DNA from 4 places in the Halobacillus sp. ABH2_015 genome. Region 4 is predicted to be linked to each of the others. Evidence: riboswitches for the same ligand, from Rfam matches in the RefSeq annotation. Region 4 holds a riboswitch; each other region holds the start of a gene.
The links. Region 4 has a riboswitch for thiamine pyrophosphate ahead of thiT (energy-coupled thiamine transporter ThiT). Riboswitches for the same ligand answer to the same signal wherever they lie in the genome.

Region 1 (7,217 bases), 2.1 Mb from region 4:
GGACCACGCATCATAACCGGAGAGATAATTCATATTGGCAGGATCCGTTATCAGCAGCACATCGATCCCTCTGTCCGCCATATTTCCTTTGACGGCCTGCAGACGCTTCTGGTACTCCAAAATGTCAAACGGAAGAACCATTCCATCCCCTCCATCCAAGTAGTCAGAATTTTAAATCTTCATTACGTCCATTGTATTCAACAGAAATTTTTTATGTAATGTAAAAATTGTATGAATTTTCAAGGCTGTCCTTGCTACATAATGGACACAGATGTCCCCTTTGGTGTTATGCTCTTTATAAATGCTTGTAGGAGGATGATCCATGACGTACAGTTACATCTCTCACCTTTACTGCCCGAAATGCTCGAAAACCTACAACACCTCAGAACCTCACCACTTATGTACTTGCGGCTCACCACTGCTTGTAAACTATGATTTGGAAGCGCTGTCTACATCTTGGTCAAAAGAAAGCCTCAGGGACCGCAATCCCGATCTCTGGCGCTATCATGAACTTCTTCCACTACAGAACCCTTCTTACCGGGTCTCCCTGGGAGAGGGGATGACACCGCTCCTTTCTCTGCCCGCTCTTGGAAAAGACATGAACATCCCCCATCTGGATATGAAGGATGAAGGCGTCATTCCGACGGGCTCTTTCAAAGCCCGCGGAGCAGCTGTCGGGGTATCCAAAGCCCGCGAACTTGGCGTGAAGGAACTGGCTATGCCGACAAATGGCAATGCAGGAGCGGCTTGGTCCCTCTATGCCGCCAGAGCGTCCATCACCCCCACCATTGTTATGCCGGTCGATGCCCCGAAAATCACACGGAATGAGTGCGCGGTTTCGGGAGCACGCCTTTTCCTTGTCAATGGCTTGATCAGCGATGCCGGCCAAATCATTTCACGGGCCGCTCAGGACCCGGACATCTATGATGTTTCCACATTGAAAGAGCCTTATAGAATCGAAGGAAAGAAAACAATGGGGCTTGAAATCGCAGAACAGACCGAATGGAAGCTGCCGGATGTCATTTTGTATCCGACCGGAGGCGGCGTCGGTTTAATCGGTATTTATAAAGCGATTCGGGAGCTCCAGCGACTGGGATGGGTAGAAGACGGGCGGATGCCGCGACTTGCTGCTGTCCAGTCAGAGGGCTGTGCCCCCATTGTGAAGGCCTGGGAAGAGGGACGGACAGAGTCCGATTTCTGGGAGGATGCAGATACGATGGCGTTTGGAATCAACGTTCCGAAAGCCATCGGTGATTTCCTTGTGTTGGAGGCGATCTATGAGTCCAATGGCTTTGCGGCTGCTGTATCTGAATCATCGATTCTGGAAGAACAGCAGCGGGCGGCGGAAATGGAGGGAACATTCGTCTGCCCGGAAGGTGCGGCTGCTTTTGCTGCTGCCCGGCAGCTGCGTCAGAAGAACTGGATCAAGGAAGAAGAGCACGTCGTCGTATTGAATACCGGAGCCGGCATCAAATATCCGGACACCGTAAACCTTGATATTCCAATCCTTCAACCTGGTGACACTTTGAAAAGAAAGGTATGATGAAAGTATTCTTAAAGAAAGTTGGGATAGAATGGAACGCATACAAATAGCAGAAGACCTCTCTTATTCACGCATTGTACACGGATTATGGCGTTTAGCCGACTGGAACCAATCGAAGGAAGAGACACTGGACTTGATTGAACACAATATCGATCAAGGCATAACGACATTTGACCATGCTGATATTTACGGAAGCTATACTTGTGAGAAGCTTTTCGGAGAGGTACTCAGTCTGAAGCCATCTCTCAGGGATCAGATGGAGATTGTAACGAAGTGCGGCATCGTACTTCCTTCAGAAAACCGCCCGGAGCATATGTCTCATCACTACAATACGACGAAAGAACATATCATCAAGTCGGTGGAACAGTCGCTTACCGATCTTCAGACAGAGTATGTAGACACTTTGCTGATCCATCGTCCCGACCCGTTCATGGACCCTGCATCCACAGCTGAGGCCTTTATTCAGCTGCAGAAAGAAGGAAAAGTACGTACCTTTGGTGTGTCCAATTTCAAGGATCATCAATGGCAGATGCTTGAATCCTATCTGCCGTTTTCTCTTGTAACCAACCAGCTGGAACTTTCCGCCTACCAACTGGAAAACTTTGAAGACGGTACGTTAAACCTTTGTCAGCAGAAACGCGTCGCGCCCATGGCCTGGTCCCCTCTGGCCGGCGGAGAAGTCTTTACATCCAACGATGATAAAGCCGTGCGGCTGCGAGACACACTGGCGAAGATCCAGGAGGAAATCGGTGCCGAGGGCATAGATGAAGTCATGTATGCCTGGCTTTTGAACCATCCGTCCCGGATTATGCCGATCGTCGGATCCGGTAAAAAGAACCGGATCGCCGGTGCCGTTAGAAGCCTGGATTACACCCTTACTCATGATCAGTGGTTTGAAATTCTACAGAGCTCCATGGGCCATGATGTACCGTAATTCATTTACAAACGTTTGATTCTATAAAAAGGACCGGAACGACGCTCGTCATCGCGTCGTTCCGGTCCTTTTCAGCGTTTATAACTCTCCAACAGCCTTCCGGATATCCTCCGCTTTCGTAATGGCGGATATGACAGCTGTGCCGGATGCGCCGGCTTCCATCACTCTGTGTGCATTTTCCGTCGTGATGCCCCCGATGCCGACCACAGGCATGTCCGGCTGTCTATCTTTTAATTCTTTGATCCATTCCGTACCGGAAACCGGGTTGGCATCCTTTTTACTCGTTGTAGGATAGACCGGTCCTGCTCCAAGGTAATCAACGAGATCAACGGGGCTGTTTTCCCATTCATCCAGGTCGGAGACGGACAGACCGATCACCGCATCAGGATGTGCCTCCCGGATCCCCTTGACGTGTTCATCCGACTGACCGACATGGATGCCTTCCGCGTTCAATCGGCGGAAAAGGTCCACATCATCATTTACGATGAATAAAATACCGGCGGATTTACAGCGCTGCTGCAATGCAGCCGCCAGCTGATATTTTTCATTCCCCTGCAGCGCCCCTTCCCCTTTTTCCCGGAATTGGAAAGCCGTAATGCCCCCTTCAATCGCTTCGTCCAGGATGGATAAAGGGTCCCTGTCACAGTCCTGACTGCCCATGATCAAATATTTTCTGAGCTGCTGTTCCAAATTCACCGGTCCGCCTCCTCTTCTGCTCCCAGAGCATCGATAAACGCAGGAACAAATGTCCCGGGTCCTGACACATGAGGGTGAGAAGCGGCCTGTTCTGCTGCTTTACCAAAATGATAGAGACCGGCCCGGACGTTTCCTGCGCGGTCTCCTTCAATGGCAAGAAACGCAGTGAGAACGGCACCAAGCAGACATCCGGATCCTGTGACTTTTGAAAGCCATTGGTGTCCTGTATCGTTTTTGAAGACTTCTCCTTCATACCCGATCACATCGGTTTTGCCTGTGCAGACAGCCATCGTCTGATAAAGTTCAGAAACTTTGAGAGCAATCTCATCGGTATTGGAGGCTTCTCCAGAGTCCACCCCTTTTGTTTCGACTTTCTCTCCAGCAAGGAAAGCCAGTTCTCCCGCATTGCCTTTGATCACATCGACATGAATTGTCGACAATATTTTCCTACAGGCCTCTTCCCTGTAGGAGGTGGCAGCGACTCCTACAGGATCCAGAACGACAGGGACGCCGGCTTCATTCGCCGCTTTTCCCGCCTCCAGCATCGCTTCCACCTGCTGCTCGTTCAATGTGCCGATATTCAACAGAAGGCCGTCTGCCAAACGAGCGACATCCCCGGCTTCCTGAACGGCATTCGACATAATCGGCGAAGCGCCGAGAGCAAGCAGGCCGTTGGCTGTATAATTCATGACGACTGCATTGGTAATGTTATGAATCAAAGGGCGTTCACTCCGCAGCTTCTGGATCAATGTTTGTGTCATGGATGAAAAACCTCCCTGCGTACAGCGAAATGATTGGTCGGGCCGTCCCCTTTACCAAGATCGAAAGAATGGCGAATAGCCTCTGTCACAAAATGCTTGCCCTTCTCTACCGCCTGCGCGAGCGGATATCCCTGGCTCATATAAGCGGCTATAGCAGCCGAGTACGTGCAGCCTGTGCCATGGGTATTCGCTGAATCAATCCGTTCTTCTTCGAAGGTGTGCAGCTCATATCCGTCATATAGAAAGTCGACCGCTTTCCCTTTTAAATGGCCGCCTTTTACAAGCGCAGCACCGGCTCCCAGCTGTTCTACAATTTCCACAGCTGCTTCCTTCATATCCTCTTCATGATGGATCCTTCGATTGAGAAGGGTTTCTGTTTCCGGAATATTGGGGGTGACAAGCGTCGATTCTGGTACAAGATGCCTTTTTAAATAGATCTGTTCTTCCTGCTCTACAAGCGGATCTCCACTTTGAGCAATCATGACAGGGTCCATAATATACGGAGCATCGATGGTCTGCATCCAGTCTTTAATGACCTGCATCATTTCCTTATTGGCAATCATCCCTGTCTTCACAGCGTGCACCGGCATATCATCACTTACCGCAAACAGCTGCTCACGGATGAAGGAGTCAGGGAGATGATGCACATCTTTGACTCCTGTCGTATTTTGGGCGACAACCGAAGTCACCACACTCATACCATAGCTTTTCAATTCCTGGAATGTTTTCAAATCGGCCTGGATGCCGGCTCCTCCACTTGGATCCGTACCGGCAATTGTTAATACACATGCGGGTTTCATTGAACCACTTCCTTTCCTATCAATCATTCTTTTCAATTGGATTTCATCAGGACTGCGGGAGCGGGCTTTCCACCTTCACTCTTGATAAAAGGAACACAGCAATGACCGCTCCTGACAGACTACTCACTAGAAACGACGGAAGAAACGCAAAGACCGCTGCTGAGCTTCCCATGAACCAGCTGGCGAAGGGAACGGCGGCCAGAGCACCAATCACACCTGTGCCCAGCACTTCTCCTGCTGCTGCAGAAAGCTTCCGTGCATAAACCTTATAAAATACACCGGCAAAAAACGCCCCGAACATACCTCCGGGAAAAGCCAGAATCGTCCCAAGTCCCAGCAGAAAACGCAGCAGGCCGATGACAAAAGCGACCGCCACCGCTGGAATCGGACCGAGCATTACGGCTGCCATGACATTGACGGCGTGCTGGACAGGGTAGGCTTTGGCTGCTCCAGCGGGAAACCATAAAAACTGCGAGCCTAGTGTACCTACGGCCACAAGGACGGCCATGAATGTAAGAATTCTGGTTTTATTCATCAGTCAGCTCCTTCCTGGGAATAAAATAAAAAACCAGGTCCACCGGGGACCTGGTTTTGATAGAAGAAGTCGATCAATGACGATCATGTGACTACTTCCCTCCGCTGGTATTAACCAGATCAGGTACGTAAGAGTCAGAAAGCGTCCATGCTTTCCTCTCAGCCTCTTCAGGCTCCCCTAGTAGTTTTGAAATCTATTCACTTGCATCCATCATAACAAAACTGGTTGAATCTGTCATCATCTCCTGCCTCATGCAGCCAGGCAAAAAGACTTCCGTTCACTGCGGCCCGGGCTTCTCTACTTTTTTCAGGAGCCACAGCCGCACACTCAGCTCCAGTAAAAATAAATCATCCGCGTTCAACAAGGACAACCCCGTCAGCTGTTCAATATTCCTCAGCCGGTGCAGAAGGGACTGCCGGTGCAGATTCAGTGCCCTCGATGTCTGGCTGACATTGCTGTTGTACTTGTTATAAACCATAAATGTATGAAGAAGCTCCGCCTGCCTTTTCTGATCATAATCAATCAGGGGCTGGAGAGTATCCTGAACAATATCCTCGATTTCTTTTTTATGGGATAAGGCCATCAAAAGCCTGTTCATCCTTGTCTCCTTAAAGAATGTCCGGCCCCCGGCCTCGTTCTGCTGCTCTCCCATCTGCAGGGCTGTCCGCGCTTCCTCATAGCTGTGATGGAAGACTTGATACCCTTCTTTATGACACGAAATCCCCCATTGGATCGTGACACCAGCCAGCAGTTCGAACAAACGCCTTTCGACAAGGTCCAGAAATTGATTCGCTGCTTCCTCACTGCCTGCTTTATCCGCCTCCAGAAAGATGATGACTCTCTCTTCATCAAAGGTCGTCATCACCTGCCGTCCCACCATGTGCCCGGCATAAGCGGCCTCCTTCTGGATGTAATAGTTGCGGCTCTGTAGAGAAGAAGAAGAGGGAAGCTGTCCATCGTTTCCTACTGAACGGCTTGCCGGCCGATGGAACAGAACCTCTCCGACAAAGCAGACGTAAGGTTTCTCAAGATCATAGCCGAGAAGCCTGGCTTTCGACAACAGCTGCTTGTCCATGCGCTGCTCCTGCTTCGCCAGTTCCAAAAGAAAGTTATCCTTGAGACGGATTTCTGTCATTTCGATGGCATTTTCCTTCACGAAATAAAGGGCACAGGCGGTCAGCGTGTGCTCAAGAATCGTCATCATCTCTGTTGTTACCTCTTGGTCCTTTTCCGGCTGAAACAACAAATATCCCTGTTTCTTATAGTTGGATAGAATCGTAAGCTGATAACAGCATTCTTCACCGATTTGATAAGCTTCTATAAAATGTGTAAGCGGGTGCTCCACACGGAAAGGATGCTCAATTAAAGAAACAACCGCTTCTTTACGCCCGTTCAACGCTTCAATCAGGGAAGAATCAAAATGCTGATTGGCCCGGATGTGCTTCAAATGGTCACTGATGGCATTGGGCAGCCCTGTGTATTGATAGAGGATGGTCGTGATTTCCTGAAGTCCCTTCCCATTCAGCACGCAATTGATCAATTCCTGACGGATCCCTTCGACATGCCTGTGAATCTTCTGTTTCTCATCATTGATTAACTGCAGCACGCCTTGAAGAATATCCGCAAACCGTACTTCCCAGGGGATTTCCACAAGCACGAGCTCATGTTGTTCAGCTAGAGCAATGATACGATCAGGGATTTTAAACAAATGACGGCCGGTGGCAAAAGCCAGAATGGAAGCATCTGACCGGATGACATCCTTCACGTAGGCCTCCAGGGCCGGGATATCCTCCCCGCATCCCACTCCCGTGCTGAGAACAAATTCATTGTTTCTCACAAAATTTTCGACAGGCGTCTCTATGACAGAGATCCACTCCACATCACGCTCATAAACAGGCGTCTGCACGTTCGCTTTCTCTAACATCGGCAGCTTCAATACCTCTTCCAC
Region 2 (7,217 bases), 750 kb from region 4:
AATCCTGATGTAACCTTGAAGTTGATCAGTCCGGAACGGTCCATCGGCATTCTGGACGCAAGGGTTTGGTTTGAAGAAGACAGGGCTGTGCTTGGAATTCGTAGTGGACAGACGTGGAATAGTATCCGGTTTTCGGAGTTGTCACAAAACGATGCCTCATACATCCGGTCCATCATCGACGAAGAATAATTCGTCGTTATAGGTAAGCGCTTTATTTAAAGTGGAGAGAAGGATAGAGAGGGTGGGCGCCCTCTCTATCCTTCTCTAATAATATCCGGGAAGGTATCCAGCTGGACATGGATTTAAAACTGGCCGTTGTACCATTGGAAATAGTCTAAGTGAATAGACAGAACGATCAATGCCCCCAGCACCGTAAACATGAGTAGAGGAAACCCCCAGTCCTTTGCGCTGATTTTCATCGGTCTGTAAAACGTACGTGACCGTTCCCCCGTAAATCCTTTGGACTCCATGGCAGCAGCTGTTCGTTCTGCTTTTCTGACAGCGCCTGCCAAAAGAGGGATGGAATAGCGCTGCAACTGTTTAAACTTTCCTTTGAGCGATTTGGATTCTGTGACTCCTCGTATGCGGTGGGCCGCCCGAATCTGATCGAATTCTTCTTTCATCATTGGAAGGAAACGGTATCCTGCCATCAGACCATATGCAAGCTTGGGAGGCAGTTTCAGTTGTTGAATGAGGCTTAATATGAAATGAACCATGTTTGTCGTAAATACAAACAAAAGAGATAAGGCGGCAAAGGCCATTACACGAAAGGAAAGCGCCAGAGCCATCAATAAATCTTCTTTTGGGAACAGAAACCCAGCAAGGCGGATAGTCTCGTCGGGACTTGCTGGTGCATCGGCAAAGGCAATGGTCGTCCACAGCATGCCGAAGGCGAATACGGTGAACGCGGAGAGGTATAGGACATATACTCGTTTCCGAAACCTGCCGAAAATCAGTGTCAAAGCGATTGTAAATCCTGTGAAGACGAAAGGGGTTACAGGATCGAATAAGAAGGCGAGTACAAAGACGAGTCCGATTATCGTGCAGGCTTTCATGGCAGGATTAAGAGTATGAAGGGACATGAAAGCGGCTCCTTTCTATTAATAATCGATTCAGTTGAACAGGAAGGGGAGGTTCAACAGGCCAATCCGGAAGTCGGTTATCGTTCCAAAGATGTTCTGGGAGACCATCGTAAGCGATCCTTCCTTGTTCCATCACAATCACCCTTGTCGCATATTGGTGAACAAGCTCCATATCATGTGTGATCATCAATAAGGTGGTCCCTTGTTGAAAGCGCTGCTCAAGCAGAGCCATCAGTTGTTGGGTCGAGACCGCATCCTGACCGAAAGTCGGTTCATCCAGCAAAAGAAGCGATTGATTTTCCACGATCATCGTGGCCACGCTTAAACGGCGTTTCTGCCCCTGACTTAACTGATAAGGATGATGCCTGTCTAATCCATTCAATCGGCACAGGGAGAGCAGATGTTCAACCTGCCGGCGTATTTCCAATTCGGGTGTTCCCCGCTGCCTTAAACTGAAAGCAATCTCCTCGAACACTTCATCGGTTACAAATTGGTGTTCCGGATTTTGAAAAACGTACCCCACCTGTGTCCGTAAGTTGTCCGCTCTCCATTTTTTCATGGATGTCCCTTTCCAAGTCACTGTGCCTCTGTCCGCCTTTGTGATGCCGGCCATTATTTTGGAAAGACTGGATTTTCCACTTCCATTCGCCCCTACCACAGCAATCCATTCTCCTTCATAAAGGGAGAGAGTGAGATCCTTTAAAATATGTTTCCACTGGACATCGGATAATTCCAAGAGCGCCTTTCCGCGTCTGTTCGGGTCACGAACATTTGATGGAACTTCAATGTTCCGCTGCGATAACTCCTCCAGGGTAAATGGATAGGGAGGAGGGCAGTCTTCGTCTATGCTGTACTGCACAGCATAGGGAAGCCGGATCCCCTGATTGTGGATGGCGCGGCCCTGGTTATTGATGACTTCTTTTAACGGCCCCTTTGTAAGAATCCCGCCATCGGAGTGGAGTACAATGACATGCTTGAGAAGTTCCAGCCATCCTTCCAATCTGTGTTCGATCACAATCAAGGTGAGACTTCTAGTTTTTTTTATGGAAGTCAGAATAGTAATGAAATCACGAGCAGACTGCGGATCCAGATTAGCTGTCGGTTCATCCAGGAGAAGGATGTCCGGCTCCATCACCAGCACACAGGCAAGGGCCAGTTTCTGCTTCTGTCCGCCGGACAAGTGATGGATGAACGACGTTTTTTTATCCAGTAGATTCACCTGTGCAAGGACATCATCTATTTTGTGTTCCATCTCCTCAGCAGGTACATGAAGGTTTTCTAAACCAAAGGCGATTTCATCCTCGACGGTCAGCATACAAAATTGAGTTTCGGGGTCTTGAAAAACACTTCCAACAGTTTTAGCCAGCTCTCCCGGTTTGAAGTCGCTTGTTGAACGTCCGTAAATGGCAGCACGCCCATTCATCTCGCCATCCAAATCCTCCGGGTAAAGCCCGTTTATACATTGGACAAGCGAGCTTTTTCCTGAACCGCTCGGGCCAAGGATGAGGGTGTCCTGTTCGTTTTCGATGGAGAGGGTGATATCCGTCAATACGGTTTTTTCATTTTCTTCATACGTAAGCGTCAGGTTTTCCAATTGTACAGCCGTCTTCATCAGGAAGCCTTCTTCTTTCTTAATTCCCGCCCGAGAGCAAAACTGGAAAGGACGCCGGTACGGGCAAGTCCGTCAGCCACGGCTTTACCCAATACTCCGGAAATCACAGCGCCGCTGACCATACGGACAATCAGCATGGCAGCGACGTATCCACCACTTAACGCAGCGTATCCAGATTGGAAATACCCCCATGCGAAACTGAAAACGGCAGCCATCACGCCGGCGAGCATGAGTACAGAAAGATGATAAGACCGGTAACGCGTCAGAGCAAACGCACTTTCCGCTCCGAATCCCTGAATCATTCCCGTTAGAATCAATAGGGGACCGGAAGCATTCCCGAGCAGAACTTCAATTGTCGCTGCGATGGTTTCAGAGAGAAAAGCTGCGCCCGGGCGGCGTAAAATATAGGCGGCAATGATGGATACGATAAACCAGATACCAAAGATAATATCATATCCGATTGGACCAAAGAGACCTGAGAGAAGTTTTCCAACAGGCAGGAAAGCGAGATAGACGACAGCGAAAACGACGGACAAGACAGATAGAACAACGATTTCTTTGAGTTTCCAGTTTTTCATAAGATGCTCCCCCTGGAGGAAGGGCTGTTGACCGACACCGATACAGTCATGACGGTGTGAGACGACCCTGAAGCTTCTGTCTCACGGAAAACGTTTTCCAACCCTTCGAAAACCGTATGGGTATCTCCGTCAAGTCTTGTAGAATAGTGGGCGGGCGTCACTTGGATGCCCTTCGATTTCATCGCTTCAATCTGCTTGTATATTGTATCCATATAACTGTCCCCTCCCATTGGATAGAGCGAAAACTTAGCTGCTAATGGCTGGGTAATCGAGCGGGAAGTGTCTTCATTCCTCCGTTGCAGGGATTCAGCCATATACGTGTCTCCAGCCGAGTCTCCCGGGCACCCGATTGAATAAGTCGCATGAAAAGCCGCATGAACACCTTCTTTGGATACATGAAGAAGGATAGCCTTTGTCACATCAAAAATATGTTCCATCCGCCCCCGTACCGTCGTAGAGACATCATCGGTATCGAGCCATACTTTAGATGTATCCACTTCCTTTAAGCTTTCCAGAATTATACCCGCAAACTCATCACTCATCGGATGTATGGAAAACGAACATCCAGCAATTTTCGATGTACCACAAACTTGATTCATCCATCATTCCTCCTTTTTTTAAACACAAAGCTCTGTTAAAGTCTGTTGTTGTTATTTTAAACGAGTACTAAATCGTCTCCGTCTGGAATTAGGGGTCCGGCCCGTTGTTTACTCAGAGCATGGGATGGCAGAGAAAATTGTCCGCTTTCCGCGGGGAACGAAGTTTGAGGAGGCTCACGGTACCCCGTGGAAAGGGAGTCATTCCCAAGGCCGCCTCCTGCAAATCCCATGACAGAAAGGGGTGATAGGAGCTCACATGTTAAATAACAACACCAAGCAATAACAGACCCAAACACAAAAAAACTGCATCCCATGGGAATGCAGTCCGTTGATCGATGAATAAAACCTGTAAAGGCCTGATTGATAGAACGGCTGCACTTCCCCACGCTAGTATTATCTAGTTCGGGTGCCAAGGGTCGGATCATCCTCTCAGCCGCTCGCAGCAGCTCCCCTAGTGCCTCATATGTATACAGTTTTTTGTATTGACTCTATCGTAGCGGATGTTGGAATATTTGTAAATGTTTATTCTCCTTTTTATGAATACGAATGATAGAGTTCATTTTCAAAATCTTCCAATCGTGATACGCTGAAGATAATAGAATCTGTCATATCTTGAGTGGAATAAAAGAGTCGGACAATCAGAAGACAAGGGATACCATCAATGGGAAGGGGAAGACAGATATGAACACTCACATGAATCGCACAAGCAGGTGGATGAAGCGGTATGCACGTCCATTGGAAGCAGCCAGATGGGAAGCACTTTTTGAAAGAGGTCCTAAAGAAAAGGTCCTCGTATACTTGAGTGCGTTCCAAAATGAAGATGGAGGTTTTGGTCACGGAATTGAGCCGGATTTTCAACTTCCAGCTTCGTCTCCAATGGCCACATGGGCAGCTTCCCAAGTGCTTGCTGAATTGAATGTATCTTCCAAAGAGCCGCTGCTTCAACAGATGGTTTCCTACCTCCTTCGCTCATACGATCGTCAATCAGGGATGTGGCCTTCGGTTATTCCTGAAGTCAACCATTTTCCTCATGCGCCCTGGTGGTCGTGGAGGGAAGGGGTGCAGTCCAACTGGATGTTTAACCCGGGGGCGGAATTGGCCGGTTTTCTCATCGACTGCTCTCAAAGGGATACAGAAGCCTGGAAAACGGGTGTGGCTGGAGCCGTTAAAGCTGTTGAACATTTGATGAGTGTCAGTGAGATGGATTTCCACGAATGGCAGTGTTTTCAAAATCTACTAATCTCCGTGGACAAGCATAAAGGACTCGTCCATAATCAAATGCCTTACGGGCTTGATCAGGTGCAGTCCCACCTTCTTACGTTAGGCGAGAACTGTTTCAGTCAGGATCCTTCGGAATGGGGAAGTGGGTACGGTGCGCTTCCGACTGACATAATATCGTCCCCACAGCATCCGTTGTATGCTAAATACAAACCTTTAGTTTTGGAAAACATCCGTTATTATTTGAAAACGCTGAAGGAAGAAGGCATCTGGGATATCAGCTGGGACTGGGGAGACGGAACAAAAGCTTTTGCTGCAGCTGAACAACAGTGGAAAGGAATTACGGCGGTTCAGCGTTGGAAAATTATCCATGCTTTTCAAGGGGAATGGTAAAACGGAAGAGAGGCTGTAGCGCCTCTGTCGGACGTAGATGTTGGAAAAAGAGAGGTTATTGGGATCCTGTTTGCTTTACTGAGCAGCAAGTGCTGGTTTTGTGGTCATCCTTGTCCATGAGGTGAACGTCCATGTGACCGGGAGTATTGGTGTCGATGTTATTGATGGCTGAATCAAACAGTGTTTTACAAGCGTCTGCTCAGTGGATGACCTGAAGGAGACACCCCTCGTTTAAACCTGACCACTTTTCGTGAATTATCTTTTTCCCTGAATATAAAGGAATAAAGAAAACCGGGATACATGTGTTATGTATCCCGGTTATTTTTATGGCTTAAATAATCTTAGTTTTAAGTTGTCTTCATTCTGAGAGCAGTCCAGATAAGGAAGTTTTTCATAAGGATAGTACCGCACAGTTGTCGGGTTCATATCAAGCAGGCCGAATAGTTCCTTCATATCCGTAATCCGGTTCAATTGAATGAGCGTATCTTTCCCTGCGAACGATTGGAATCTTGCAGACGTAAATCCTTCTTCCTTGATAAAGTTAAGAATGTCCATTAGTTAGTCTCCTTATGGCCGTAAGCTGGTTGGACATGTGCTCATTATATTTTCATAGACGTAACCGGATTCAATCCCTACCGGCTGTTATTCTACAATAACAAATATCTCGGGAAATAGCCAACTTTTCCCGTTTACTTATTGTTTTTGTAATATAAAAAAGAAAAAAGCCACGTATCCAAAGACACGTGACTCGTTTTAGTAATAAGGAGAAATCATTAAATAGACAACGACGCCTGTCAAACTGACATAAAGCCAGATCGGCATCGTCCAGCGGGCGATTTTCCTATGTTTATCCACTTTCATTGCCAGACCTCTGAACAGTGTTAACAGGGCAAGGGGTACAATAAGTGCGGCCAGCACAATGTGGGTGATCAGAATAAAGTAATAAATACCTGCCACCAGACCCTCGCCGCCGAAGGACGTTGATTCAGACATGGAATGGTACGTGAGATATGAAACTAAAAACAATGCTGTTGTTGTAAAGGCAGCAAAAATGAATCGTTTATGCCACGTAATATTCTTTCGGATAATCATGAATAAAGCCGCCAGCAGAAACACGAATGTGAAGGAATTGAATACGGCATTAAGTAATGGGAGCAGTGTAATGTCAAAGCTGGTCTCGCTTCCAATTTCCGGGAGGAACAACAAGGCCACGACAATTAGATTGATAGCAATGGACAATCCAACCACCCATGGTACATAATTAAAATCTTTTTTTATTTCCAAAGTAAAACCCCATCTCATAATAGACTGCAGGAATAGTATATAAAAAATCCGCTTGAAAATCATCTCATGATGTCGAACGTTAACGAAACTGTCACTTCATGATGGCTTACAAGCGTGACAAAAGACGGAATAATGGGCTGACCTTTTCCGGAAAGAATCCATAGGATACGTACAAGGAGGGAAGATTATGCGCCCGAAGTACTTGTTTTTGAAATTTCTGGGATTTGGCGGGGAGCTGCTCCTATCCGGAACAGGGGCTGCTCTATACACGTATCTAGAGGACACCGGGAGGGGATTTGATCCCAACCCTGTATTCTGGCAGGCCTTTATCACGATCCATCTGACCATGTTGATAGTTCTGCCATTATTCTTACAGGGGAGAACGTTAGGCATGCTGCTGACAAATATGTCTGTCGTTTCGACGCATGGAGGAAGCCCTCATGTGTTTCAA
Region 3 (7,217 bases), 100 kb from region 4:
CAGCAGTGAAACGAATGAAAAAGGGCAGGCGGTCTACTACAACAAAGTCGGAGGCGTCGTCATTACCGGGAACGAAGATGGAGCGAAGCACGCCGCTGCCTCCATTATTTACGGGCTTTCCCATATCGGTTTCGTCATTCCGCCGAATGTGGATGCCTACTGGGTCGGAGAAGCCGGTCCCGGCGCGTCTTATCTGGATGAAGGCGGCGGACAGGAGAATGAGTTTACAAAAGGTCATGTGAAGATGCTTGCCTACAATACGCTACACCTGGCCCGTATTTTCAAGGAAAACCCTATTCCTGCTGTTGGGAATACCACAGAGTAAAAGGAGCTGCTATATGGAAACGACCCATCAAAGTGTATTAAGTGTCTATACAGAAACGAGAACATTCACAGAGAAGCTTGTTGCAACGCTGAAGACGGAAGACTTTGTCGTCCAGGCGGCTAAGCATGTGAGTCCGGCGAAATGGCACCTGGCGCACACGACATGGTTTTTCGAGAAATTCATTCTGGAAGTGTACATTCCTGATTACCGGCATTATAACGAGGCGTTCCTATTCCTCTTCAACTCCTACTATGAAACCGTCGGAGAATTCCACCCGCAGGAGAGGCGTGGTTTGATTACCCGCCCGACTGTGGAGGAAACGATGGATTACCGCCGTCATGTGGATCAGGAAATGAGCCGCCTGCTTGCCGGACGTGTCGGTGACGCAGATATTGACGGGCTTGTGGAAATCGGTCTGCAGCACGAACAGCAGCACCAGGAGCTCATCTTAATGGACATCAAATACAACTTTTCCTATAACCCGCTTTATCCGGTATTCAAGGAGCAGGTGGATGCTTCCTATGGCCGTGCTCCTGAGCTTTCGTTCTTTGAATTCGAAGAAGGGGTCGCGGAAATCGGTCATAACGGGGAGGGGTTTGCTTTTGACCATGAAGGTCCGCGCCACAAAACGTACCTTCATCCGTACCGCATTGCCAACAGGCCGGTAACAAACGGGGAGTTCATGCAGTTTATGGAGGCAGGTGGCTATGAACAGCCCGAGCACTGGCTTTCGGACGGCTGGGGAACGGTGAAGGAACATCAGTGGAAGCATCCTCAGTACTGGGTGAATAAAGACGGGGAATGGCACATGTTCACACTTTCCGGTCTGCAGAAAATTGATCTGGATGCTCCGGTCAGCCATGTCAGCTTTTACGAAGCCGACGCGTATGCGAGATGGTCCGGGCACAGGCTTCCGACAGAACAGGAGTGGGAGCATGCCATGGAAGCGCTTGAGGTGGACGGTCACTTTATGGAGCATGAGCAGTATCAGCCGCATTCCATTTATAAGGGAGATGGAACGATCGAAAAGGCATACGGCGATGTGTGGGAATGGACACAGAGCCCATACGTTCCCTACCCGGGAAATAAACCACTGGACGGAGCTCTTGGTGAATACAATGCCAAATTCATGGCGAACCAGATCGTTCTCCGTGGAGGCGCCTGTGTTACACCGCAGTCCCACATCCGGGCGACGTACCGGAACTTTTTCCATCCGCAGATGCGCTGGCAGTTCAGCGGTATCCGATTGGCGGAGGATGTATGAAGACGCATTTGAATGTAAAGGCGCCATCCAATATTCTCACCGGTCTTTTAGAAGAAAAGAAATGGATTTCCTCTAAATTTTTATACGATGAGCAGGGGTCACAGCTGTTTGAACAGATTACAGATCTGCCGGAGTATTACCAGACACGGACAGAAGCGCAGATTCTTCTGGAAAACCTGAGTGCATGGAAATCCGTTTTCCATGAACCATCCGCCCTGATTGAGCTGGGCAGCGGCAGCAGTAAAAAGACGAAAATTCTGCTGGATCATGTGAAGAACATTGAAAGCTATATTCCCATCGATATTTCTGAAGAATTTCTGGCGGATACGGTGACTCAGCTGCAGACATCGTATCCGGGGATTCATATTCAAGGCGTCAGTGCGGACTATACACAGCCGTTTACACTCCCTGATTTGAAGGGGAAGAAGAAAGTCGTTTTCTTCCCAGGCTCTACGATCGGAAATTTTGAACCGGAGGAGGCAGAGCGTTTTCTCGGAAATATCCGAAGCCTCCTGCAACCCGGCGATCAGCTGATCCTCGGAGTTGATCGCAAAAAAGACGAAACGATCATAGAAGCCGCTTATGATGATGCGGCAGGGGTGACCGCAGCGTTTAATAAAAACTTGATCACAAGGATGAATCGTGAACATGGAGCATCGATTGATGTGGAGAGTTTTTCTCATGTGGCTCTTTATAATTCAACTGCCGGGAGAATTGAAATGCACCTGGAAAGCGTCAGGGATCAGGTTCTTTCCGTCGGCGGGTATACCATTGAGATGAAAAAGCAGGAAAGAATCCATACAGAGAACTCCTATAAATATGATCCGGAAGATATGATTCAACTGGGCAGATCGAGCGGTTTTCTGCTTCAGCGTGTCGTATCAGATGAAAGAGAGTATTTTAGTGTCTGTCTGATGGAAGTGGTTTAGGTGGAAGGCCCGGACTCTGTCAGCAGGGTCTGGACTTTCTTTTTAATAAAGCTCTGTTATTGCTTGGTGTTGGTATTTAACATATGAGCTCAGATCATCTCTTTCTGTTATGGGATTTGTAGGAGGCGGCCTTGGGAATGACTCCCTTTCCGTGGGGTACCGTGAGCCTCCTCAGGCAGCGCCTTCCGGGGTCTCACGATGTACCTTCATCCCACAGGAGTCCCGCCATTCCCAAGGCCGCCTCTTCAAAGAAGGGTAGTTAGAAAGGACATAACCGAAGTCCGTTACACCACTACGAAAGGGATGGCAGGGAAAACAGGTAGACTCCTGCGGGAAAAAGGAACAAGGGGAGACCCCGGAGAACGAAGTTCGAGGAGGCTCATCGTTCCCCGCGGAAAGCGGACGGTTTTCCCTGGCATCCCACGCTCTGAGTAAACAACGGACCGGACCCCTAATTCCAGACGGAAACGATTTAGTAATCGTTTAAAATATCAACAACAGACTTTAACAGAGCTTTAATAAAAGATAAAGGGAGGAAAAGAAGGGTGATTTTGATCAGTTCCTGTCTGGCTGGTATGAAAGTGCGCTACGATGGCACCGACTGCCTCCAGGAGAAAATTCAAAAATTAATATTGGAAAAGAAAGCGGTTCCCGCCTGCCCGGAACTGCTGGGAGGATTCATGGTCCCGCGCCCTCCGGCAGAGATTATCGGCGGTGATGGAGAGGATGTCCTGAAAGGCCGGGCCCGTGTAATGGAAAAGACAGGAACCGATGTAACAGAGTCGTACATAAGAGGGGCTTATTTGACGTTGGAAACGGTAAGAGATCTGCAGATTGATACGGTAGTGTTGAAGGAGGGAAGCCCGTCCTGCGGCAGTACCCTCGTCTATGACGGCACGTTCAGCGGGAGACAGGTTACCGGAAAAGGGGTCACGGCGGCCCTGCTTGAACGGAACGGCATACAGGTGATGAGTGAAATTGATTTTATCCATACGTTGGTGTAAAGAGCCCTCTCCAGGGGCTCTCCTCATGTAGAAAAAGCTTTTCTCCTCGAGGGGGGGGACTGCGATTGTCACGCTCCGCTGATCGGTGGATGCCCGCCGCGGGCACGGCCTCAGCTGACTTGGGTACGAAAACCACCTGCCCAAGTGGATCTTCACCTCATGCTTTTCCGCAGGCGTCACCATCGAACACTCCACGTCGCCTTCCCTTATGCGGTCTAGGATGTTTAAGTCGCGTTTGCAGGAATAGGGATCTCATCTAAAGGGACTCTTATTATTGGATGAATCCGGCTATGGAAGTAAACAGACAGAAAACAGAGACCGCATAATAAATGGAGGCACGCTTTTTAGTTGTTTCTTTTTGTTCTTCAAGGCCAAGGATAACCATAAGAATGGCTAAACCTGCGAGAGTGAAAGACAAAAGGTCTCCTGATTTATCTGTCCATAATCCGTAGCCGGACAAAAGGATGATTATGACTGATAAGAGGATTCGAATCTTTTTTAACATATGTATCCGCTCCTTATAAGTGGATGATTCTCTTTAAATGCTGCCTTCCCTTAGAGGACATAAAACAACAAGACAAGACTGACAGCGGTAAAGCCGAAGTTTAAAATGGCATGCTTATTTTGGCGGATCAAGTGATACCTCCAGGCGTCCAGTCCGCTTTTCACTGTCCAGAACAGGATAAGAAAGAGGGATCCCGTGTAGGTGTTGGATGGATTGTCATCCAACAGAAACCATCCGGCAGTGATCAAAAGCGCAGCGGGAAGGATGTTCCACGCCGAAAGGACTTTCAGTTGTGTCATTGTTTTCCTCCTCTCCGAGCCATATTTTACCTGAGATGAGCATAAAAAAACACCCGTCCTGAAAAGGGCGGGTGTTTTTAGAATGAAATGAAATGACTTGTCCTTCCCTGCAGAGGACCATTATCGTGGATATCCAGCGCTTTGGTAAGGTGGAAGAAGGAGCAGGTGTCGTTGTCTACCTCGCTTCCCTGAAGGCTTCTGCCATTAATGGAGCGATGCAGAAAGTCAAAGACGTTATTATCCGTTCTGTGTAACGGTTTATAATAAAGAGACACAATGAATATGCTCAAAAATCTTTTCTTCATGAAGGGGAGGAGTTTGAAGCGGTGTGTCGAATTTGGTGGGGGAAGGAGTTTGTATATGTCGTATTCTTATATCATAAACGTAGAAGCGGCCATTATGAAAGAGGACCATATTCTACTTATTCAAAGGTCACCGGAAGAGGAGCACGCGGGAGGATTGTATTCGCTGCCTGGAGGGAAAATGGAGTTCAGTCCGGATTCCCTTGATGTGCTGGAAGATAACGTCCGCCGTGAAATTAAAGAGGAGATCGGCCTCACTTTGGATGGGGACCTTACCTATGTACACAGCAATTCTTTTTTAATCGGGGATATCCAGGTTCTGAATATCGTGTTTTTGACTACGGATTTCACAGGAGAGCCCTATATAAAGAGTCCGGAAGAAGTGGGGGACATGGTCTGGGTCGAGCCGGGTCTGAACGAGAGTCCCGTCCCGATTCCTCCATGGACCGCCAACAGTATCCAGAAAGCCGTGGAACGGCAGTCGAAAATCTGTTTTTGACAAAAAATTCTAACGTGTTACGATGAAAGGGAATTGAATAACGAGCGATCCACTAGGGGTGCCTTCTCAAAGGCTGAGATTAAAGTGATGCTTTAAGACTCTTGGAACCTGATCTGGTTTATACCAGCGTAGGGAAGTGGCCGATACCTATACATGTCTATGAAAATAAATGTATATCAGCCACTTTTCCTATGCCGGGGAAAGTGGCTTTTTTAGTGGAAAAAATCAGTGGCGGATCGTTCAACAAAGGAGAGAGTGGATATGACATTTTCAGAAGAAATCAGAAAGGCCGTGGATGAGATTTGGGAGGGAAGTTTTCACCATCCTTTTGTCACAGGGATTGGAGAGGGAACGCTTCCTCTCGAAAAGTTCCGTTATTATGTGCTTCAGGATTCGTATTACTTGTCTCATTTTGCCCGTGTCCAGTCACTGGGAGCTGCAAAGTCTGAAGATATGGCTGTCATGGCCAATATGGCGTCTCATGCTCAAAGTACGTATGAAGCTGAGCTTGGGCTTCATGAGAATTTTTCGAAGCAGCTGGGCATTACGCAGGAAGAGCGGGAGCAGTTCAAACCGTCACCAACGGCCTATGCGTATGCGTCCCATATGTACAGAGGAGCGTATAACGGGGACTTAGGGGATGTGATTGCGACGATTCTTCCGTGCTACTGGCTGTATTATGAAGTCGGCGAACATTTGAAAGAATCGTCACCGGAAGAACCGGTCTATCAGGAATGGATTGCGGCTTACGGAGGGGATTGGTTCCGGACGCTTGTAGAAGAGCAGATCGAGCGCCTTGATGAACTGGCTGAAGCGAAAACAGATGCCGGCAGATCCCGGATGAAGGAATTGTTTATCATCAGCAGTCAGTATGAATATATGTTCTGGGAAATGGCTTACCGTATGGAGGAATGGCCGTTTGATTTAAAACAGTCGATCGCAGCCGGACGTGAATGAAACTGCACGTCATTTCCACAGGGCGGCAGTCCAGGGAGGAACTGTGCACAAGGGTGGCTGCGATTGAACCGATGATTGATTTCTTCCATCTTCGTGAAAAGCAGTGGTCCGCAAGTGAAGTGGCGGATACTGTAGATGCTTTGACAGACCTTGGGTTTCCAACCGAAAAGCTCGTCATCAATGACAGGGTGGATGTAGCCGTGGCAAAAGCAGTGCCTCACGTGCAGCTGGCCGGACACAGTCTTCCGGTCGAAGAGGTTAAGCGGGCTTTTCCTTTTTTAAACGCCGGGTGTTCGGTCCATTCTGTAGAAGAAGCTGTCACTGCAGAAAAACGGGGAGCAGATTTTATTTTGTTCGGACATGTCTTTGAGACAGCATCCAAGCCTGGATCGGCGGGACGCGGGCTCGAGGCTCTGCAGAGGGTCACACAGGCAGTCTCGCTGCCTGTCACCGCGATAGGGGGATTGACACCGGAAAATGTCAGCCGTCTTCAGCCCTTTGGAGCGTCGGGAGCGGCTGTACTATCCGGCATTCTATTAGCAGACGATGCGGAAAAGGCGGTCCGCCGTTATCAATACCGACTGGGAAGGAGATGAAGGGATGTTTTATGACGCAATTGTTGTGGGTGGTGGAGTGATTGGGAATTCTATTGCGTATCAGCTGGTTAAGCGGCAGAAAAAAGTCCTCGTCATCGACCGGGGGAAAACTGGACAGAAAGCATCAAGCGCCGCCGCCGGCATGCTTGGGGCTCAGTCCGAATGGAAAGGGGACGATCCGCTTTTTCAAATGGCGAGAACGAGCCGGGCGATGTTTCCTTCTCTTGCAGCTGAATTGAAAGAACTCAGCGGGGTGGATATCGGACTCCAGCAGAAAGGGTTGTATAAAATTGCCCTTACGAATGAGGAAAAGGAAGCGTGGAAGCAGCTGGGGAAATCGCAGGAAGCGGTCGGTGAAACAGCCCGGTGGATCGATCGTGATGAAATGCGTGATACAGAGCCGTCTCTTTCCGACAGGATTACAGGAGCATTATACCTGCCGGAAGACGGACAGGTAGACGCACCAAAGCTGACAAAAGCGTATGCGGCTTCGGCCGCAGCGCTCGGCGCGGATTTCCTGGAACACACGGACGTCAC
Region 4 (7,217 bases):
GAAGGAAAAGTACTTCTTATCATAACCAATCCTGCAAAAGCTCAGGCAATTCTCTCCTGATAAAAAAGCCCTTGACGCAAAACATGCGTCAGGGGCTTCTGTTTAATAAGTTGTAAACCATGTCCACTTCTGCAGATAATACGTAGCATAGCGGATGGACGTCAGATTGTCCTGGTAGGTTTCATAGTCGGTTGTATAATGGCCGTCTTCATTGGACCAGATCCTCGTGAAGTAATCGTTGACCTCCTGGAAGACCACCTCCTCCCCGGGCCCGTGGATGACGACATCCGCTTCCAGGTTAAGGTTGGACAGGTTTCTTCTCGTATAGTTGGCGGAACCGGCGACGATGGCGTCATCATCCGGCCCATCTATATACAGCATTTTCGTATGATACTGCTCGACGTTCGTGTCATACCAGCGCAGCTTGATGTTCTCATTTCCGAGGTTCTTCAGCTCGGCAGCCACCGGCAAATTGGGCAGCCCCGGCTTCTCATGGCCGAACGCGGTTTTATTGGGATCCATAATGATGCGTACTTCAGCCCCGCGGTTGGCCGCTTCATCGATCCGGGCGGTCACCTTTTTATCAGCTAAATAATACATCCCGATCCATACGTCATCCCCTTTACCAGCGTCCTCCAGCTTTTCCAGCACGGCGTCATAGATCTTTCCTTCGGTCACGAACTGTGTGTGAAGCGGTCCTTCCTGCTCTTCCCATTCATAGCTGCTGTAGTCGATGAATTCCCCGCCGGAATAGCGGGCCACCGCTTCTTCTGCTTCCAGAATATCTTCAATGATCGGCCCTTCCATTTTAAAAGCAACGTTCTCATGATACCCGCTGGCATCGTGAGGATTTGCTGTGGATACAACGGCTGAATCCTCAGTCACAAGCAGCTTCCGGTGGTTCGCCTTGATATTCAACAGCTTCATGTAGGATCGAAGCGTCACGTCAGGGGCCTCCTTGGCAATCGGGTTGCCGATCCATCCGTCCCCTTCCGTCCCCATCCATGAAAACAGCAGGCGCCAGGCACTGGAGTATAACGGATTGGAATCTCTCAGTTTGTCCAGATTGGTTAAGACGACGTTCACCCCGCCATCTTCCAGGCGGCGGATCGTTTCCGATTCATAGGAGCCGTAAATGGTATTGATTTGGTCGGTAATAAACACGACTTCAAGGTCAGGCACTTCTTCTTTTCTTTCTAATACAGCGTCCACGAGACGACTGCTGATTTCGGGAAATTCATTTTTCCCGTTCGTGTAGCCGTTGAAAAGAAACATATCAGCGACAATAAAATCATCCGCTTCCCCTATAGTGGCATACATCTCCTCAAAAACCTGAAGATCATGAACCGTATCCCCCTCTTGATTCTCATAGGAGAGGTCACGGAAAAACTCGATATCCTCCATCTGATGGACACCGCCCTCGTAGGAAACGCCTTCCGGGAGCGCTTTCCATGAGGTATGATAGGCAATCATGACCGAAAGGATCAACACGATCAAAAGCAGCAGCCAGACCCATTTCTTCTTTAATAACCCCTTTATTCTTTTCATTCTTATCCCCCCTGGTCTCTGCCTGTCTTTTCACTACCCGGGGGTGTTTCAAACATGGAAAAAAAAGCCTTCTACCGCAGGGGCAGAAGACTTTCCTCATTTAATGAAGCAGCAGCTTTGGACGCTGTATGAACAAAAGGCTGATTACGATGGCGCTTAAGATAAACGCAGGCAGCATGTATCCGCCATTATAAACGAGGGAGTACAGCCAGACCGGCTGTCCTTCCGGCGCAAACTCACCGTAAAAGATGATCCCTGCTGCGAAGTGACCGAAGAAGCGGAGTACACTGCCGATAAAGCATCCCGCGATGATCCACCCGACGAGAGCTTTCGTTTCCTTGGAGCGGATCGCATTCCAAAGCGGTTTGGCCACGATTCCTGCCGCACCGATCACCGCAAACGCCACAATGTAGTCCAACAGCGTCTGCAAAGGGGTGATGATATAGGCACCGGTCAAAATCTGATAGATGCCGAGCAGCAGTCCAGTCGCCGCGCCTCCCTTCACGCCCCAGCGGAAGGCCATAATGAAGACCGGCACCATTGCAAACGAAACGGAACCGCCCTGGGCCCATAATTTAAATGATAAAAACGGAAGGATATCCAGTAGTAGTGCTAATGCGGAAAAGATCGCAATTTCTACTAAAAATAGGACTCTGCGGTTTCTCATTCCAGCATTCCTCCTTTAAAAAAAGACACAAAAAAAGCAATGCAGACAGGGACGCTTCCTGATGGAGGGATCCCGAATGCATTGCACCATCAAAAAAGCCGCCATCCCTGCGCCAGTACTAACTGACAGGTTCGAAGGGTCTGAACGAGGTTCACTCTCAGCCGCTAGGCTCCCCTTGTAGGCTTTGTACCGATTACTCTTCTTGCTATGCTTCTATTATATCAAACTTCTCTCCGATGACAAAACTTATTTCCCGGGCAATGGAGTCTATTTTGTATTCGTATACATCTGGAAGAATTCCAGACTGCGCTCAACAATCAAATCCTGGTCATGATCCAGTGTTGCGACATGGTAGCTGTTTTCCAAATGGACAAGCTCCTTGTGCTCCGAAAAGACCGAATCAAAGATCACTTCTGAATTATTGGGCGGGACGACGTGATCCTCATCCGAGACGAAAACCAGAATCGGGCAGTGAATCGTATCAAGCCGCTTTTTCACCTGATCCATTAAGACCGTGATTTCGGTAATGGATTTGACCGGTGTTTTGTCGTAGGCCAGTTCATCCTGGCCGGGGTCTTTAATATCGGAGCCGATGGCATCAAGAAAACGTTCGTCTGTCGCCGCACTCTCCTCCATCACCGGGATGTCGATTGCTGCATTGATCGGAATAACCCCCTGGATGTCCTTATGCTCACCGGCCATATAAAGGGCAAGCGTTCCTCCCATGGATAAACCGACGACGAATATAGAACTGCACCGTTCATTCAGCCATTGATAGGCGCTCTCCACTGATTCGATCCAGTCCTTATAGGACGTCGTCTCCATATCCTCCGGTGCTGTGCCGTGTCCTTTCAACCGTGGACAGTAAACGGTATAGCCTTCGCGTGCGTATGCTTCTGCGAGCGGACGCATGCTCTGGGTCGTCCCTGTGAACCCGTGGGAGACGAGTATCCCCACCTCATTGCCCTCGTATTTGATTTCCTCTGCCCCATCAAGAATGCTGTACTCGGCCATCTGGTTTTCCTCCTTTTGTTTTGGTGGAACCTAATATCCGTTTCAATACCGCCTTTTCGAGCCATGCCCATGGAAGAAGCCTTTTCAAAAGCACGTTGGTCCGGACGCCCGCTCCGACTGGATAACGCAGTTTTTTCAGCTTGTCTTTTTGGATCAGTCCTGTCATGAGGTCGGCGACGGAAGCCGGCTGGGCCCGTGACTCTTCGTTCAAGGCACTCCACAGTCCTTTTATGTAGGAAGCATAAGGCGACGAAGGATTGTGTACTTCCTCTGGAAGCTTCATACCGGACGACCAGATATTCGTCTGAAAAGAGCCTGGTTCAATCAACGCGACATCAATGCCGAATGGCTGCAGTTCAAAGCGCAGGCTTTCAGAAAGTCCTTCCAGCGCATGCTTGGACGATACATACGCCGATAGCCCCGGAAAACCGATCAATCCACTGACACTGCTGACATTTAGTATTTTTCCGGACCCTTGGCGCCTCATGACGGGCAGAACAGCCTTCGTGACGGCTATAACACCAAAGACGTTCGTATCGAACTGCCGGCGGTATTCCTCAAGTGGGACCTGTTCCAGGAACCCTCCTACCGCATAGCCCGCGTTGTTCACGAGCACATCCACCCGCTCCAGTTGTTCTGCTTTTTCCTTAAAACGTTCAATCGAGGTATCATCCGTGACATCCAGCTGCCACACTTCAATCTTCTGCTTCACGTCTTCCGTCAGGTCTGCGTTTTGGAAAACCGACGCTTTTTCCATATTCCGCATTGTTGCAATGACACGGAAGCCTTTCTCTGCACATTTCACAGCGGTCTGCTGTCCGAATCCGCTGGAGGATCCGGTAATCATAACGGTTGGCTGCATCGATGGTGTCCTCCTTTATCTATTCGTCTACCCTTTTCCTTTCGTTGTCACACGGGGAAACTCCTTTTTCGATATGCAGGCGTTTCCTGCTTCTTTTTCACGTTCGTCAAGAAGGAATGGTATAGTTCGAGCTTGAATAATGTTAGAATAGGAAAGGTTAAGACCGAATCAATTAAATAGAAAGGAAGTTTCATATTTTATGAGTACCAACATGAAGCTTCAGAAGCTTACACCTGAGTTTGACCCGTGGGAAGCCTACATGGACGTAAAGGAACACGGGCATATGACGTTATCCAATATTGAATTTACGACGACGACGCTGTGCAATATGCGCTGCGAGCACTGTGCGGTCGGATATACCCTGCAGCAGAGGGACCCCGAAGCGCTGCCGATGGATTTGATCCGGAAGCGACTGGACGAGATTCCTCATCTGAGGACTTTGAGCATTACCGGCGGGGAGCCGATGATGTCGAAAAAATCCGTCGAAAACTATGTGCTGCCCCTGTTGAAATACGCTCATGAACGCGGCGTACGCACACAGATCAATTCCAACTTGACGCTTCCTTATGAGCGCTATATCCCGATCATCCCCTATCTTGATGTTTTACATATTTCGCATAACTGGGGAACGCTTGAAGAATTCATCCACACCGGATTCGCCCGCATGGAGCGCAAGCCTTCCGAGGAAAACCGGAAGAAATTCTTCGACCGGATGGTGGAGAACTCCCAGCGTCTCGCGGATGAAGGCGTGATGGTATCCGCGGAAACGATGCTGAACCGACGCACCTTCCCTTACCTGGAAGCGATCCACGATCATGTGAAGGAAATGAAGTGTGCAAGGCATGAAATCCATCCGATGTACCCGGTGGACTTCGCCAGTGCTCTTGAAACGCTGAGCCTTGAGGATATGCGTACAGGAATCAACCGTCTGCTTGATCACCGCGATGAAGATACGTGGATGCTGTTCGGCACCCTGCCTTATTATCCATGCAGCACCAATGATGAGGATCTGGACATGCTGAAGCGCCTGTACAGCGCGAAAAATGTGACGGTAAGGAACGACCCGGATGGGCGCTCCCGCTTGAATGTCAACATATTCAGCGGCGACATTATCGTCACCGACTTCGGGGACGAGCCTGGTCTTGGCAACATTCAGGACACTTCCCTGGAAGACGCATACCAACAGTGGATGCAGACCGACACGGCGAAAAGCCTCAACTGTCACTGCCCGGCGGTGGAATGCCTCGGTCCAAACGTTCTTGTGAAGAACTCGTATTACCAGGACGTCGATTTTCAGAAGCGGGAAGCGAAAATCACCCTGTAATCTCCAAGCAGTGCTCCTCTATTCAGGGGCACTGTTTTTTTACAACATCACCGACATGTAAAGGAGGTCTTGATATGCCGCTCCTACAGCATAATCAGACAACGATCCAATATACCGTCCATAAACAGCCGCAGCTGCAGTTCACGAAAATTTACCTGGATGATCTGAACGGGGTCCAGGTGACGGCGCCTGAGGAGAAATCGGATGAGAAAGTCCATGCGTTTGTAGAAAAGAAAGCCGACTGGATCATCAATCATTGGCAGAAAACGCACGAAGACCTCTACCTTGGACCTTTCTTATTGGAAGAAGGACAGAAAATCACCTATCTCGGCCGCTCCTATAAGCTGTTATTTGAGCAGACAGACTCAGAAAAGACGACCCTTTCATTCCAGCAGGGAAAGTTTAAATTCTGCACCTCCCCCGCTTCCAAAGATGAGCAGACTGCTCAATTGAATGAGCACATGACCGCCTGGCTCAAGGATAAAGCCGCTGAAAAATTCAAGGCACTGAGCACGCATACGGTCGAAGTCGAGGATGACCTTACCCGTCTTGGAAGCAGACAGGAGGAATCCATCACCATCAACTGGCGGCTGATCCAGCGGAAAAAAGCGGCTATCCAAAGCGTCATCGAAGATCTTTATACAGGAAAGACGTATTAAAAAATCCCCCGGACGCCATCAGGCAGCCGGGGGATTTTTATTAAATAAGCTCTGTTAAAGTCTGTTGTTGATATTTCATACGCTTACTAAATCGTTTCCGTCTGGAATCAGGGGTCCGGTCTGCTATTTATTCAGAGCAAGGGATGGCACGGAAAGGGAGTCATTCCCAAGGCCGCCTCCTACAAATCCCATGACAGAAAGGCATTAAATAAACAACAGCAGGCTCAGGGCCATGACTGCCATTCCGGCGACAACGCCGTAAATAGATAAGTGCGGCTCCCCGTACCTTCTTGAGGCCGGAAGCAGTTCATCAAGGGATATAAATACCATAATGCCGGCAACTCCGGCGAAGAGGATTCCGAAAACCATATCATTCAAAAACGGCATAAGCACAAGATAGGCAAGAATGGCCCCGATCGGCTCGGATAACCCGCTTAAAAAGGACAGGTTGAACGCCTTTTTCTTATCCCCTGTGGCGAAATAAATCGGTACTGAGACCGCAATTCCCTCCGGGATGTTATGGATCGCAATAGCGGTGGCAATGGCAATGCCAAGTGCCGGGTCATTCAATGCCGCTGTGAAGGTGGCAATCCCTTCCGGAAAGTTGTGGATCGCAATGGCGAGGGCTGTGAACGTTCCCATCTTCAAAAGATCGCGGTCCTTCTGCTTGTCCTGTGTCATATCCTCGACCTTTTTCACTTCGTGAGGGTTGCCTGCTTTCGGGATCACTTTATCGATGAGAGCAATAAGCAGCATGCCTCCGAAAAAGGACACCACTGTAATCCACTGGCCCATTTCATTTCCGAGCGCACTTATGAGGGAGTCCTGGGCCTTGAAGAAAATTTCGATCATGGATACGTAAATCATCACTCCGGCCGAAAAACCGAGTGACAAAGATAAAAATCGTGTGTTTGTTGTTGATGTGAAAAATGCGAGTATGCTCCCTACTCCGGTAGCAAGCCCTGCAAACAGGGTGAGACCGAAAGCGAGCAGTAAGTTTTCCATGTGACCTCTCCTTACCTGCGAACATCTGTTACTGCCCATTGTAATGGATGTTTTTCCTCGGCACAACATTTTAAACCAAGACCTTTTTCTCCATATAAAAAAACACAGTCAAAGTCCCTGTGTTTTAAGGATAAAATG

Region 1: linked by a shared signal. The riboswitch ahead of thiW (energy coupling factor transporter S component ThiW) and the one ahead of thiT (energy-coupled thiamine transporter ThiT) in region 4 are both predicted to bind thiamine pyrophosphate.
Region 2: linked by a shared signal. The riboswitch ahead of ACXAD6_RS10210 (YkoF family thiamine/hydroxymethylpyrimidine-binding protein) and the one ahead of thiT (energy-coupled thiamine transporter ThiT) in region 4 are both predicted to bind thiamine pyrophosphate.
Region 3: linked by a shared signal. The riboswitch ahead of tenA (thiaminase II) and the one ahead of thiT (energy-coupled thiamine transporter ThiT) in region 4 are both predicted to bind thiamine pyrophosphate.

Annotation. Positions count from the first base shown of each region.
Region 1 covers NZ_JBSWUG010000002.1:3,311,434-3,318,650, forward strand. Annotated here, with positions in the region: gene ACXAD6_RS17150 (M24 family metallopeptidase) at 1-141, opposite strand, end outside; gene ACXAD6_RS17155 (threonine synthase) at 323-1,543, shown strand; gene ACXAD6_RS17160 (aldo/keto reductase) at 1,575-2,477, shown strand; gene thiE (thiamine phosphate synthase) at 2,556-3,173, opposite strand; gene thiM (hydroxyethylthiazole kinase) at 3,170-3,934, opposite strand; gene thiD (bifunctional hydroxymethylpyrimidine kinase/phosphomethylpyrimidine kinase) at 3,931-4,734, opposite strand; gene thiW (energy coupling factor transporter S component ThiW) at 4,781-5,269, opposite strand; TPP riboswitch at 5,349-5,458, opposite strand; gene ACXAD6_RS17185 (PucR family transcriptional regulator) at 5,547-7,217, opposite strand, start outside.
Region 2 covers NZ_JBSWUG010000002.1:1,915,517-1,922,733, reverse strand. Annotated here, with positions in the region: gene ACXAD6_RS10230 (hypothetical protein) at 1-189, shown strand, start outside; gene ACXAD6_RS10225 (energy-coupling factor transporter transmembrane component T family protein) at 303-1,082, opposite strand; gene ACXAD6_RS10220 (ABC transporter ATP-binding protein) at 1,063-2,694, opposite strand; gene ACXAD6_RS10215 (ECF transporter S component) at 2,694-3,272, opposite strand; gene ACXAD6_RS10210 (YkoF family thiamine/hydroxymethylpyrimidine-binding protein) at 3,269-3,871, opposite strand; TPP riboswitch at 4,234-4,334, opposite strand; gene ACXAD6_RS10205 (hypothetical protein) at 4,553-5,482, shown strand; gene ACXAD6_RS10200 (hypothetical protein) at 5,807-6,037, opposite strand; gene ACXAD6_RS10195 (DUF420 domain-containing protein) at 6,236-6,784, opposite strand; gene ACXAD6_RS10190 (RDD family protein) at 6,954-7,217, shown strand, end outside.
Region 3 covers NZ_JBSWUG010000002.1:1,268,267-1,275,483, forward strand. Annotated here, with positions in the region: gene ACXAD6_RS06725 (flavodoxin family protein) at 1-325, shown strand, start outside; gene egtB (ergothioneine biosynthesis protein EgtB) at 339-1,589, shown strand; gene egtD (L-histidine N(alpha)-methyltransferase) at 1,586-2,518, shown strand; gene ACXAD6_RS06740 (2-thiouracil desulfurase family protein) at 3,064-3,522, shown strand; gene ACXAD6_RS06745 (hypothetical protein) at 3,794-4,027, opposite strand; gene ACXAD6_RS06750 (hypothetical protein) at 4,078-4,326, opposite strand; gene ACXAD6_RS06755 (hypothetical protein) at 4,419-4,580, shown strand; gene ACXAD6_RS06760 (NUDIX domain-containing protein) at 4,687-5,127, shown strand; TPP riboswitch at 5,172-5,279, shown strand; gene tenA (thiaminase II) at 5,389-6,084, shown strand; gene tenI (thiazole tautomerase TenI) at 6,081-6,680, shown strand; gene thiO (glycine oxidase ThiO) at 6,685-7,217, shown strand, end outside.
Region 4 covers NZ_JBSWUG010000002.1:1,166,517-1,173,733, reverse strand. Annotated here, with positions in the region: gene ACXAD6_RS06150 (YflT domain-containing protein) at 1-60, shown strand, start outside; gene ACXAD6_RS06145 (phospholipase D family protein) at 103-1,548, opposite strand; gene thiT (energy-coupled thiamine transporter ThiT) at 1,649-2,215, opposite strand; TPP riboswitch at 2,303-2,401, opposite strand; gene ACXAD6_RS06135 (alpha/beta hydrolase) at 2,483-3,229, opposite strand; gene ACXAD6_RS06130 (SDR family oxidoreductase) at 3,207-4,091, opposite strand; gene yfkAB (radical SAM/CxCxxxxC motif protein YfkAB) at 4,291-5,415, shown strand; gene ACXAD6_RS06120 (YgjP-like metallopeptidase domain-containing protein) at 5,490-6,074, shown strand; gene zupT (zinc transporter ZupT) at 6,279-7,079, opposite strand; gene ACXAD6_RS06110 (SIMPL domain-containing protein) at 7,204-7,217, opposite strand, start outside.